Regions from separate parts of the Ihubacter massiliensis genome, predicted to be linked through region 1. Evidence: riboswitches for the same ligand, from Rfam matches in the RefSeq annotation. Region 1 holds a riboswitch; the other holds the start of a gene.
What was found. Region 1 has a riboswitch for FMN ahead of ribD (bifunctional diaminohydroxyphosphoribosylaminopyrimidine deaminase/5-amino-6-(5-phosphoribosylamino)uracil reductase RibD). Riboswitches for the same ligand answer to the same signal wherever they lie in the genome.
Positions count from the first base shown of each region.

Region 2: another riboswitch for FMN. It lies ahead of NIA71_RS14820 (ECF transporter S component); the one in region 1 lies ahead of ribD (bifunctional diaminohydroxyphosphoribosylaminopyrimidine deaminase/5-amino-6-(5-phosphoribosylamino)uracil reductase RibD).

Region 1 is NZ_JAMXVH010000001.1:3,552,769-3,557,837, reverse strand. Features, by position in the region: gene NIA71_RS16315 (bifunctional 3,4-dihydroxy-2-butanone-4-phosphate synthase/GTP cyclohydrolase II) at 1-250, opposite strand, end outside; gene NIA71_RS16310 (riboflavin synthase) at 262-897, opposite strand; gene ribD (bifunctional diaminohydroxyphosphoribosylaminopyrimidine deaminase/5-amino-6-(5-phosphoribosylamino)uracil reductase RibD) at 902-1,984, opposite strand; FMN riboswitch at 2,196-2,311, opposite strand; gene phoU (phosphate signaling complex protein PhoU) at 2,863-3,516, opposite strand; gene pstB (phosphate ABC transporter ATP-binding protein PstB) at 3,528-4,292, opposite strand; gene pstA (phosphate ABC transporter permease PstA) at 4,296-5,069, opposite strand, start outside.
Region 2 is NZ_JAMXVH010000001.1:3,193,247-3,198,315, reverse strand. Features, by position in the region: gene NIA71_RS14830 (APC family permease) at 1-1,539, shown strand, start outside; tRNA gene NIA71_RS14825 (tRNA-Pro) at 1,714-1,790, opposite strand; gene NIA71_RS14820 (ECF transporter S component) at 1,920-2,492, opposite strand; FMN riboswitch at 2,597-2,726, opposite strand; gene NIA71_RS14815 (zf-HC2 domain-containing protein) at 2,801-3,544, opposite strand; gene NIA71_RS14810 (RNA polymerase sigma factor) at 3,537-4,028, opposite strand; gene NIA71_RS14805 (hypothetical protein) at 4,178-4,858, shown strand; gene NIA71_RS14800 (DEAD/DEAH box helicase) at 4,974-5,069, opposite strand, start outside.

The DNA.
Region 1 (5,069 bases):
TTGCATGGTTATCCGTGTTGTTGTCGACCATCTGTGCCAGCCCCAGCTTTTGCGTCATTTGTCCGCTCATGGGCATGCAGATCAGCCCTTTCCCATAGCAGGCCATAAAATTCACGTTTTCCGGCGTTGCAAACTCAGCCGCACAAATAAAATCGCCTTCGTTTTCCCTGTCCGGATCATCGGTACATACAATGATCTTGCCGTTTTTCAAATCCTCTAACGCTTGTTCAATCGTTCCAAAGCTGCTCATTTTTTATCCTCCTAAAATCCATTTTTCTGTAAAAACTCCAGATCAATGCTGCTCTTTGCCGGTTCTGCTGCGGCGGGCCGCATGAGTCTTTCGATATATTTTGCTATGAGATCAGTCTCCAGGTTAACCAAATCGCCTGTTTTTTTCTCCAGCAGGGTGGTTTCCGATCCCGTATGGGGAATAATGGAAACTTGAAACCCATGCTCCCAAAGACTGGCTACGGTTAAGCTGATGCCGTCAATGGTTATTGAACCTTTTTCCGCAATGTAGCGGAGCAGCTCTTTCCTGCACGAAACCGTAACCCATACGGCATTCCCTTCTTGCTCCAGGCGTGTTATCGTTCCGGTGTCGTCGATATGCCCGCTGACGATGTGTCCGCCAAAACGGCCGTCCGCAGCCATGGCCCGTTCCAGGTTGACCCTGCTGCCAGTTGACAACCCTCCCAGGTTGCTGCGGCGCAAGGTTTCCGCCATAACGTCCACGGAAAAGGAAGCCGCATCAAATCCGGTAACGGTCAGACAGACTCCGTTGACTGCGATGCTGTCCCCCAGATGGACGTCCTCCAGGACCTTCTTTGCCCGGATCCGCAGGCTTCCCTGCCGGCTCTCCATCAGACAGCCGATCTCCTCTATGATTCCTGTAAACATGTTCTCACCTCTTTGGTATGGCTTGAATCATCAAATCTTCGCCTATTTTTTCAAACTGGACGTTATCCAATGATATGGCTTCATCCATGCGGGCCAGGCCTTCACCTTCCACCGGCGTCGGCGCATCTTTTCCGCCGATTATTTTCGGTGCGATAAAGAAAATAACCCGATCCACGATACCGGCTTTCAATGCCGATTCATTGAGCCTGCCGCCCCCTTCCAGCAAGATGCTGTCGATTCCCCGCTTTCCCAGCTGCATCATCAAATCATCCAAATCCACCTGTCCGTCTCTGCTCTTGGTAAGCAATACTCGATCACCTAATCGTTTCTTTTTTTCCGGGTCGCAATCTGACGTGGCCGCCAGGATGTAATTATCATCTTGCAGGACCTTGGCTGAAAGGGGTATCTTCAAATGGCTGTCAACGATGATGCGTACCGGATCCCGGCCGCCTTCTTTGCGGCAGGTCAGCCTGGGATCGTCGGCAAGCACCGTCCCGATTCCTACCATGATTCCTGTGAGGCTATTACGCATCTCTTGCACCAGACTGCGGGATTCTTCGCCGCTGACCCATTTGGAATCTCCCGTTCGCGCCGCAATCTTGCCGTCCAGTGTCATGGCTGTTTTCATTACAACGAACGGTCTTTTCTCCGTAATATACTTGAGAAAAATTTCGTTGATCTTGCTGCACTCCTGCTTTAGAATTCCAGCTTCCACCTGGATTCCCGCCTCTTCCATCATCCGAATTCCTTGTCCTGCCACCAGCGGATTGGGATCCTCCATGCCTATATAAACCTTTTTAACCTTCTTTTCAATGATGGCCCTGGCGCATGGCGGCGTCTTGCCGTAATGGGAGCACGGCTCCAGGGTTACGTACATTTCCGCGCCCTGAACGTCGTGGCCTGCCCTTGCCGCATCTTCAAAGGCATTGATCTCTGCGTGGTTCCCGCCGTATTTCTTATGCCAGCCTTCTCCGATGATCCGGCCGCCTTTTACGATTACGGCTCCCACCAGCGGGTTGGGCGAGGTCCTTCCTCTGCTCTGCTCCGCCAGGTTTAATGCATAGCGCATATATTCTTCTTTTGTCATCTTCATCCCTCCCAAAAACACAGAAAACCCCGAAATCAAATTCGGAGTTTTGTTTTATAATCAGCATTCCTATCTTTTGCTGAATCCCGGCACGTTCTTTGATGCCGATTATCCTTTGCCGTAAAGATTTTTACCAGTGCGTGCGGCACCGATTATCTTAAACAAAAACCCTGAGAAAATTTCTCAGGGTAAATTTACATAGCAAAAGAGCTTTCATCTTCTCTCATCCAGACTTTACTGTCGGCACCGGAATCTCACCGGTTCATGCGCTGGGCGCTCGCGGGCTGTACCGCCGGTATGGAATTTCACCAAACCCCGAAGACTTGTTATTCAATTCATTTTTTATTATAGACCTTCTGACCGTATTGTCAAGAAAAAAATTTTCTGTGCCGCCAGAGAGGGGGGGGGCGATTCAACTCCGCACAGCCGGGCCGGCAGGCACCGGCCGCACATCGTTTTTATCACAATACACACATAAGCGCTGCCTCACATTTTCTGTATTTTTCGCCTCACGGCAGCACCAAATTTTTTTAGCGATCCATACTTCTAAAATAAGTATACCCCCCCCCCAGCCATATTTTGTCAATGTTTTTTTACAAAAATCCAGGATTGAACAAATCGCAGGCTGGAAGGAAGGGCGCGGGGTTAATTGCAAACCAGTCATGCATAGAATAGATTTACCATTATGAAAACGCCGTATTTTTGTGTAAAATGGTGTAAAAGTTGTGCGTTGCAGAGAGCAAAATCAGTAAAAATCGGAACTCAAAGCAGATTTGACAAAATTTACCCGCTGGAAACGTTAAAAAATACACTAATTTCATTCAATAATACAAAATTAGTGTAAGAGGATTGCCGCCGCGAATAAGTCAGCCTACATTCTATTCCATCGTATAAGCTCCTTCCAAGGAAAACACGGTCTCCTCGCAGATGTTTGTCGCATAATCGGCGATGCGCTCTAGGTGGGCGGCGACAAAGGCAAACATAATGGAAAGGCGGGCGTTTTTTGAGTCAGTTGCCGCGATTCCGATCTGTTCTTCGTATACGTCGCGGAACAGCTCATCCACCTCCTCATCCGCTTTCCAAACCTTGCGGGCCAGCTTGAGATCCCGGTCTAAAAAAGCGCGGATGGCGTTTTTCACCATGCCTGCGGCCATCTCCGCCATCCTCGGCAGGTCGATCAGTTCTTTGTAGTATTCCTCATTTTCCATACGGATCGCATACTTGGCCAGGTCCTCGCAGTGATCGCCGATCCGCTCCAGATCGGTTACCATCTTCATAATGGAGATACAGTAACGCAGATCGCCGGCCAAAGGCTGCTGGGTAGCCAGGAAAAGATAGCACATTTCGTTAATCTCATCATCCATATCATCGATCTTCTCATCGTTGTCAATAATGGCTCTGGCCAAATCCATATCTTTCTCTTTAATCGCTCTCAGCGAATCGACAATGGCCTGTTCGATTTCTTCGGTCATTTCTGTTACCTTATCGTTAATCGCAATTAGTTCCTGGTCCATTTTAGGTCTCGGTGTCATAAATTCCTCCTTTAACCGAATCTTCCGGTTATATATTCTTCTGTCTTTGAATTGGATGGGTTAGTAAAGATTTTTTCCGTATCATCGATCTCCATAATTTCACCCGTCAGGAAGAAGGCTGTCCGGTTGGAGATTCTAGCCGCCTGCTGCATGTTATGGGTGACGATGATAATCGAATACTTGGATGCCAGCTCCTGAATCAAAGCCTCGATCTTAGTTGTAGCCACCGGATCCAGCGCCGAGGTAGGTTCATCCATAAGGATCACCTCCGGTTCCACCGACAGGCATCTGGCGATACAAAGCCTTTGCTGCTGGCCGCCAGAAAGGCCGATCGCCGATTTGCCCAGCCGGTCCTTTACTTCTTCCCAAAGCCCTACCTCGCGCAGCGTACGTTCGACGATTTCGTCCAGCTTGCTCTTGTTTTTTTCTCCATGAATTTTGGGCCCGTAGGTAATGTTTTCATAAATGGTCTTGGGAAAAGGATTGGGTTTTTGAAACACCATCCCCGCCCGTTTTCGCAGATTAATCAGATCATAATCTTTATCGTAGATATCCTCGCCGTCAAAGAGGACGCTTCCTTCGATCCTGCATCCCTCCACCAGATCGTTCATTCGGTTCAAGGTTCGCAGGAAGGTGGACTTGCCGCATCCGGAGGGTCCAATCAATGCTGTAATATCCTTTTCGTATATATCAATATTAATTTTTTTCAGAGCCTGAAAGGTTCCATAATATAAATCCAGATCCTTTACTTGAAAGGTTTTTTCTTTATCCGTCATTTCTTACTCCTTCGCCAGCTTGCCGCTGATATAGCCTGCAAGTGTATTGATGATCAGTACCAGAATGATAAGCAGCGCCGCAGTGGCATACGTGTTTTTATCCGACAGCCCTTCGGAAGCCAGGGTGTATAAGTGAACCGCCATCGTTCTTGTGGAATCAAAAATCGATACGGGAAGCTTTAAGGATCCGCCCACTGTCAGCATAACAGCAGCAGTCTCTCCGATCGCTCTGCCGATGCCCAGGATCAAACCCGTCAAAACCCCCGACTTACAGCAGGGCAGCACAATTTTTTTGACCGTTTCCCATTTAGTGGCGCCCAGAGCCAGACTGCCTTCCCGGTAAGAGACCGGTACTGTTTTCAGCGATTCTTCCGTTGATCGGATCAGCGTGGGAAGAATCATCATGGATAAGGTCAGGCCGCCGGAAATAACCGACCACCCCATTCCTAAAAATACAACGAAGAAAGCAAAGCCGAAGAGACCAAATATGACTGATGGTATTCCAGCCAAGACCTCTGTAAAGAATCTAATTATGTTTATGAGCCTTCCCTTCTTCGCGTATTCTGAAAAGTAGATCGCCGCCGCTACTCCAATGGGCGTGGCGATGATGATGGATACTAAGGTCACGTACAAAGTACCGATGATAACCGGAAAGATACCGCCCTCTTTTCCCATCCGTTTCGGAGAATCCGACAGAAACTCCAGCGATATATTGGGAATTCCTCTTACGAGAATAAATCCAATGATGAGAATCAGCACTGCCAGGGTTATGGCGGC
Region 2 (5,069 bases), 360 kb from region 1:
CCGTCATTAAAAAAATCTGCTGTAAAGCTGTCCACCGTATTTTTTCTGCTCTATTGCTATATCGCAGGAGGCTCTTATGGAATCGAGGATATGGTGGGCCAGGCAGGCCCGGGGATGGCAATTCTTCTGCTGGTTCTGCTGGCCATTTTCTGGGGATTGCCCTACGGATTAATCTGCGCGGAAATGAGTTCCACCTATCCGGAAGCAGGCGGGATCTATGTGTGGGTAAGGGAAACGTTTGGAGACTTTTGGGGATATAACTGCGGTTGGTGGTATACGCTGATGGGATTTATCGACACCGCGGTATACCTGGTCCTTGCAGTCAGCTACATAGAGAGCTTTATTGAGATGTCGACGTTAGCCCGGATTGCGCTGATCGTAGCATTGGTCGTTATTTTTACCTATATTAATGTAAAAGGTTTGGAAATGCTGGGGGCCAGCACCATTATTTTGGGTATCATCAGCCTGGTTCCCTTTGCGCTGCTGACAATTATGGGGTTTGTAAACTGGCAGACAAACCCCTGCCTCCCTTTTTTCAATACGGAGAGCGGAGCGTTGGGCAGCTTTGGCCTGGCGCTGGTTGTCGGCATGTGGATGTATTCCGGCTATGAGGCCATTTCCGCCCTGGGAGGTGAGATCGAAGGTGCGTCCAAACTGATTCCAAAAGGGTTGATGCTGGCGATCCCTTTCGTAGCATTGACTTATATTCTGCCGACGGTAGCAGGTATTGCTGGGCTGCCGGAAGGGACCTGGTCCCAGTGGAGCGCGGAAGAAGGGCTTTCCTATGTGGAGATTGGAGGCATGATCGGCGGAAAGCCGCTGATGATTATCTTTGTCATAGGCGCGGTGTTTGCCAACCTTGCGATTTACAACGATTATGTGGCATCCTCCAGCAGAGCGCCTTTTGTTATGGCGGAAGACAGGCTATTCCCCAGATTTTTTATGAAAGTGGATAAAAAGAATGGAACGCCGTATGTGGCGATCTGCGTTGTAACCGCAGCCACTCTGCTGCTGGCGATGATTGGCTCCTTCGATGTCCTGATTGTTATGGATGTTTTCCTTTATATGTTCTGCCTGCTGCTGGTCTTTGGCAGTGCCGTGTATATACGCTTTAAAAAGCCAGATTTACACGGCGAATACCGGATTCCGGTAGGCAAGAAATTATTCTTTGTCATTGCACTGTTCCCGATTGCAATTTGCATCATCGCCCTCTGTACCAATGGGCTCGGAGCTGTGATTATCGGGATTGTTGCCCTTTTATCCGGTCCAATCACTTACTATCTGTTTAAAGAGATGTATGGCGGAAGGGACGGGGAAGGCTATTGTGCCGAGCTGACCATACACACCAAGCTTTGGGCATGGCTGGTTCCTCTGTATGCAGCCTTCCAGTGGAAAAAGCATCGGTACCGCAGCAAGCTTGCGGCCCGGTCCATGGAGCGAATGATGATTCTTAATATCTGCACCTGGATGCTGATTCTGCTGGTGGCAGTCGGCTGTCTCAAATTCGGTTTAATTGATTTGATCATGGCATCGGCATAAAAAAGTGTGAATGACGGGAGCACAGCTCCCTATTCACACATGTCGGCCGCAAGGGCCGACACTTTGCAAGGTACTTTCTTTGAAACTCCGTCAATATCGATTGCATCGATATTTCCTGCGTTATAAAAGAAAAAGACAAGTTCCAACTTTTCTCTTAGTTGAAACTTGTCTTACTGGTCTGAGTGACAGGAATTGAACCTGCGGCCTCGTGGACCCCATCCACGCGCGCTACCAAACTGCGCCACACCCAGCCGCTGCGAATTTCAGATTCTCTTCTATTTTACCACATAAAATCGGATTGACAACCACCAATTTAAAAATACCCGGCAGAATTTTATAATCCGCCGGGTATCTTCTTATATGGACAATTACATGAATCTCTATTTGTGCAGGAATTTAGATATTCTCTTATAAAGGAAGAAGGTCAGCACTGCATTGATCCCTGCCTTTGTAAAATTGAAGGCGATAATAACCGGAATCATGGCCACGACTGCTGATCTTGGTGCGCCCATAAAATACGGTGTAATCAGAATGTTGGCCGGGACCATTATCACTACCATGGCCAGGACTCCGCAAAGAAGTGCAATGATCGCCTTTTTTCTAGTCTTTTCGCCTCTGTAGATAAACCCTGCTACCAGAACAAATGCTCCTGTGGCGATCACGTGCATCAGAATTCCATAAACCCCGCTGGCTGAACTGACCGTAAGTCCCTGAATGACAGAAGTCACCACTGTCAGAAGGAGCCCCGCCCAAGGTCCGAAAGCAAAGGTTCCGATCAGAATTGGAATATCCGCCGGGTCATATTCGTAAAATGCCGTAAACATTGGGATATGTATAAAATATACCAATACAACCGATATGGCTACCAGCATGCCCATCTTGGCCAATTTCACTGAGTTGGACTGTCTGTGTCCGCTTTGATTTAAGTTCTCTCCCATTTTTGCCTCGCTCATTTTTTGATTCCTCCATTTTCTATGAATAAGTTCAGGAATCTGTCAGGTCACTAAAAAACCCTGGAATAAATTCCAGGGCAAAGTCACTAAATACAAGAACCGTATCCGTGTTTCTTTCATCCGGACTATACCGTCGGTACGGGGATCTGACCCGTTCGGCCAAAAAGGCTCGTGGACTCGTAGCTCATGCTCATTACCACCGGTGAGGAATTTCGCCTCGCCCTGAAACAGATTTGTTTTTACGATAATATTATAGTGGGAAATCGGGGCGTTGTCAAATTTTTGTTGTAAAATGCGTTTTAATCCCCCTATTGATCCGCCTTTACAATTCTTTCTCCGGCCACCGCATTCCATTCATCGATTTGCCGATAGACCCGATCCTTAAAATCATCGGATACCCATAGTAGATAACGGGGCGAACCGGGGGTGGCCTGATAATATGCGGCCACGGTTCTCATTTTCTGTTCCCTCCCATCCTCAAATTGTGTAACGCCGTCCACACTGTCCTCCGGATCAGAAGAAAAGGTCATGGTCACCTCATTTTTCATGGGTTTTCTTTTAAAGGTCCTGCTCCACATAGAGCTGGTACAGTGAATAACCTCCGCCAAATATTCATACTGTTCATTTTCCGCCACCAGCTCGGCTTCCCCATAGAGACCTTCGTATGACGGTCCGCTAAAAGTCAAGTTATACTTAGTAGGTGTTTTTTTATCCTGCACCACCGAAACCTTTACCTCTTCATAGGACATGGGCGTTTCCACCAGCTGCATAAAGATCGATAGCCCCGTCCAAAGGCCTGCCAAAAGCGCTGTAATAACAGCCAGGATCACATACTTTTTTCGGATTTTCTTTTTTATTCTCTGTAAAGCGCTTTTCCCTTCATCAGCAGTGATGGGAGCCTCGACCGGCATGTTCATTTGTTCGAATATTTTTTTACAATCACTGCATTGCGCCAGATGCTCATCCACAAGCTTTTGGCTCTCCTCACTGCAGATACCGTCCATATACAGCGGCAGCAAATCTCTTACTGTTTTGCATTCCAATCTATTCATGCTGTTCCTCCTCCAACCTTTCCTGAATCTTCACTTTGGCCCGATAATAAATCACTCGGGCCCAGCCTTCGCTTTTGCCGAAAATTTGCCCAATTTCTTTAAACGGCAGTTCGCCAAAGGTCCGGACAGAAAAGACCTCTTTGTACGGCTCCTCCATATGATGAAGGATTTGATAAATTTGCAGGGCGCTTTCTTTTTTAATAAAATCCGCCTCTGTATCCGTTCGGTCCGGCTGCTCCAGATCCAGCTCTCCAGCCACATGTTTATCTTTCTTTAATTCTCTTAAATAAGTATGCTTGGCGATTTGGCAAAGCCACACGCGCAGATCGCAGTCACCACGAAAAGAATCGATTCCCTTGAGCGCTTTGAAAAAGGTTTCCTGCGTGATTTCTTCCGCAGTCTCTTTGCTTTGGCTCAAAGCAAAAATATATTTATAGACGTCTTTAAAATATTGATTGTAGATTTCATCAAAATGCTTCACCATCTCACCTCTTTAGCTATATGACTCCTCAGACGGAAAAACGTTACAGCTTTTTTAAGCATACCACAAAATTTTTCGTTCATTAATGTTTCTTTAATCTTCCCGTGGTTTAATAAACACATAATCAAGAAGCATATAAAGGAGGGAGTAATATGAATACAGGTATCGCAAGGAAAGCCACTGCCATCATTCTGACGCTGGCTATGATCATGACCATGGGAATCTTTACTACCGGAACCGTATCCGCCGCCAGTTCGTCGGCGCCGAAGATCGAAAAAATCAAGTATGACGGCAAAGGAAAAGTCGAAGTTGATTTTTATGGTAAGGTCAAGTATAAAAAAGTCAAAGTAACGGTCAAGGACAATTCCGGCAAGAAGTATAAGGCTTCTATCCGGGACAAGGATAATGATGAGCTGGAATTTAAAATCAAAAAATACAAAAAGGGGAAAAAATACACATTCACTATTAAAGGTATCAAAAAAGCCAAGGCATCAAAATACACTTCTGTGAAGGGAAAAGTAAAAATTCCGGCAGCCAAATCGGCAAAGAACAATATTAAGATGAAAGACATTGACTACGACTACGAAGATCAGGAAGTAAGCTTTGATTTCAAAACCAAAGTGCAATGGAAAAACCCAAAAGTTAAGATTACAGATTCCAATGGAAACTCTTACAGCACCAGGATCACCGATAAGGACAGCGACGATCTGGAAGTATGGGTCGGCGGTTTGACCTACGGCGAGAAGTATAACTATTCCATTTCCGGGATCAAAGCAAAAGGAGCATCTTCCTATACAACGATTAAAGGCACTTTTAGAGCGATCGATGATTAGTCGTACATGATAAACATAGAGAGGCCGGGCATTGCATGAAGCTGAAGCAAATCACTTCTTTCATGCAGCGCCCGGTCTCTTTGATTGCCGGGAGTCATGCCCGGCAGCGGATGGATTAATTTCTGCGACGTCCTGGATTGCGTTTCCGCTTTCCGTCTCTTTTTTTCTTTTTAGCAGGTGCTGCAGCCCAGTGGGGCTCCTGACTGATCTC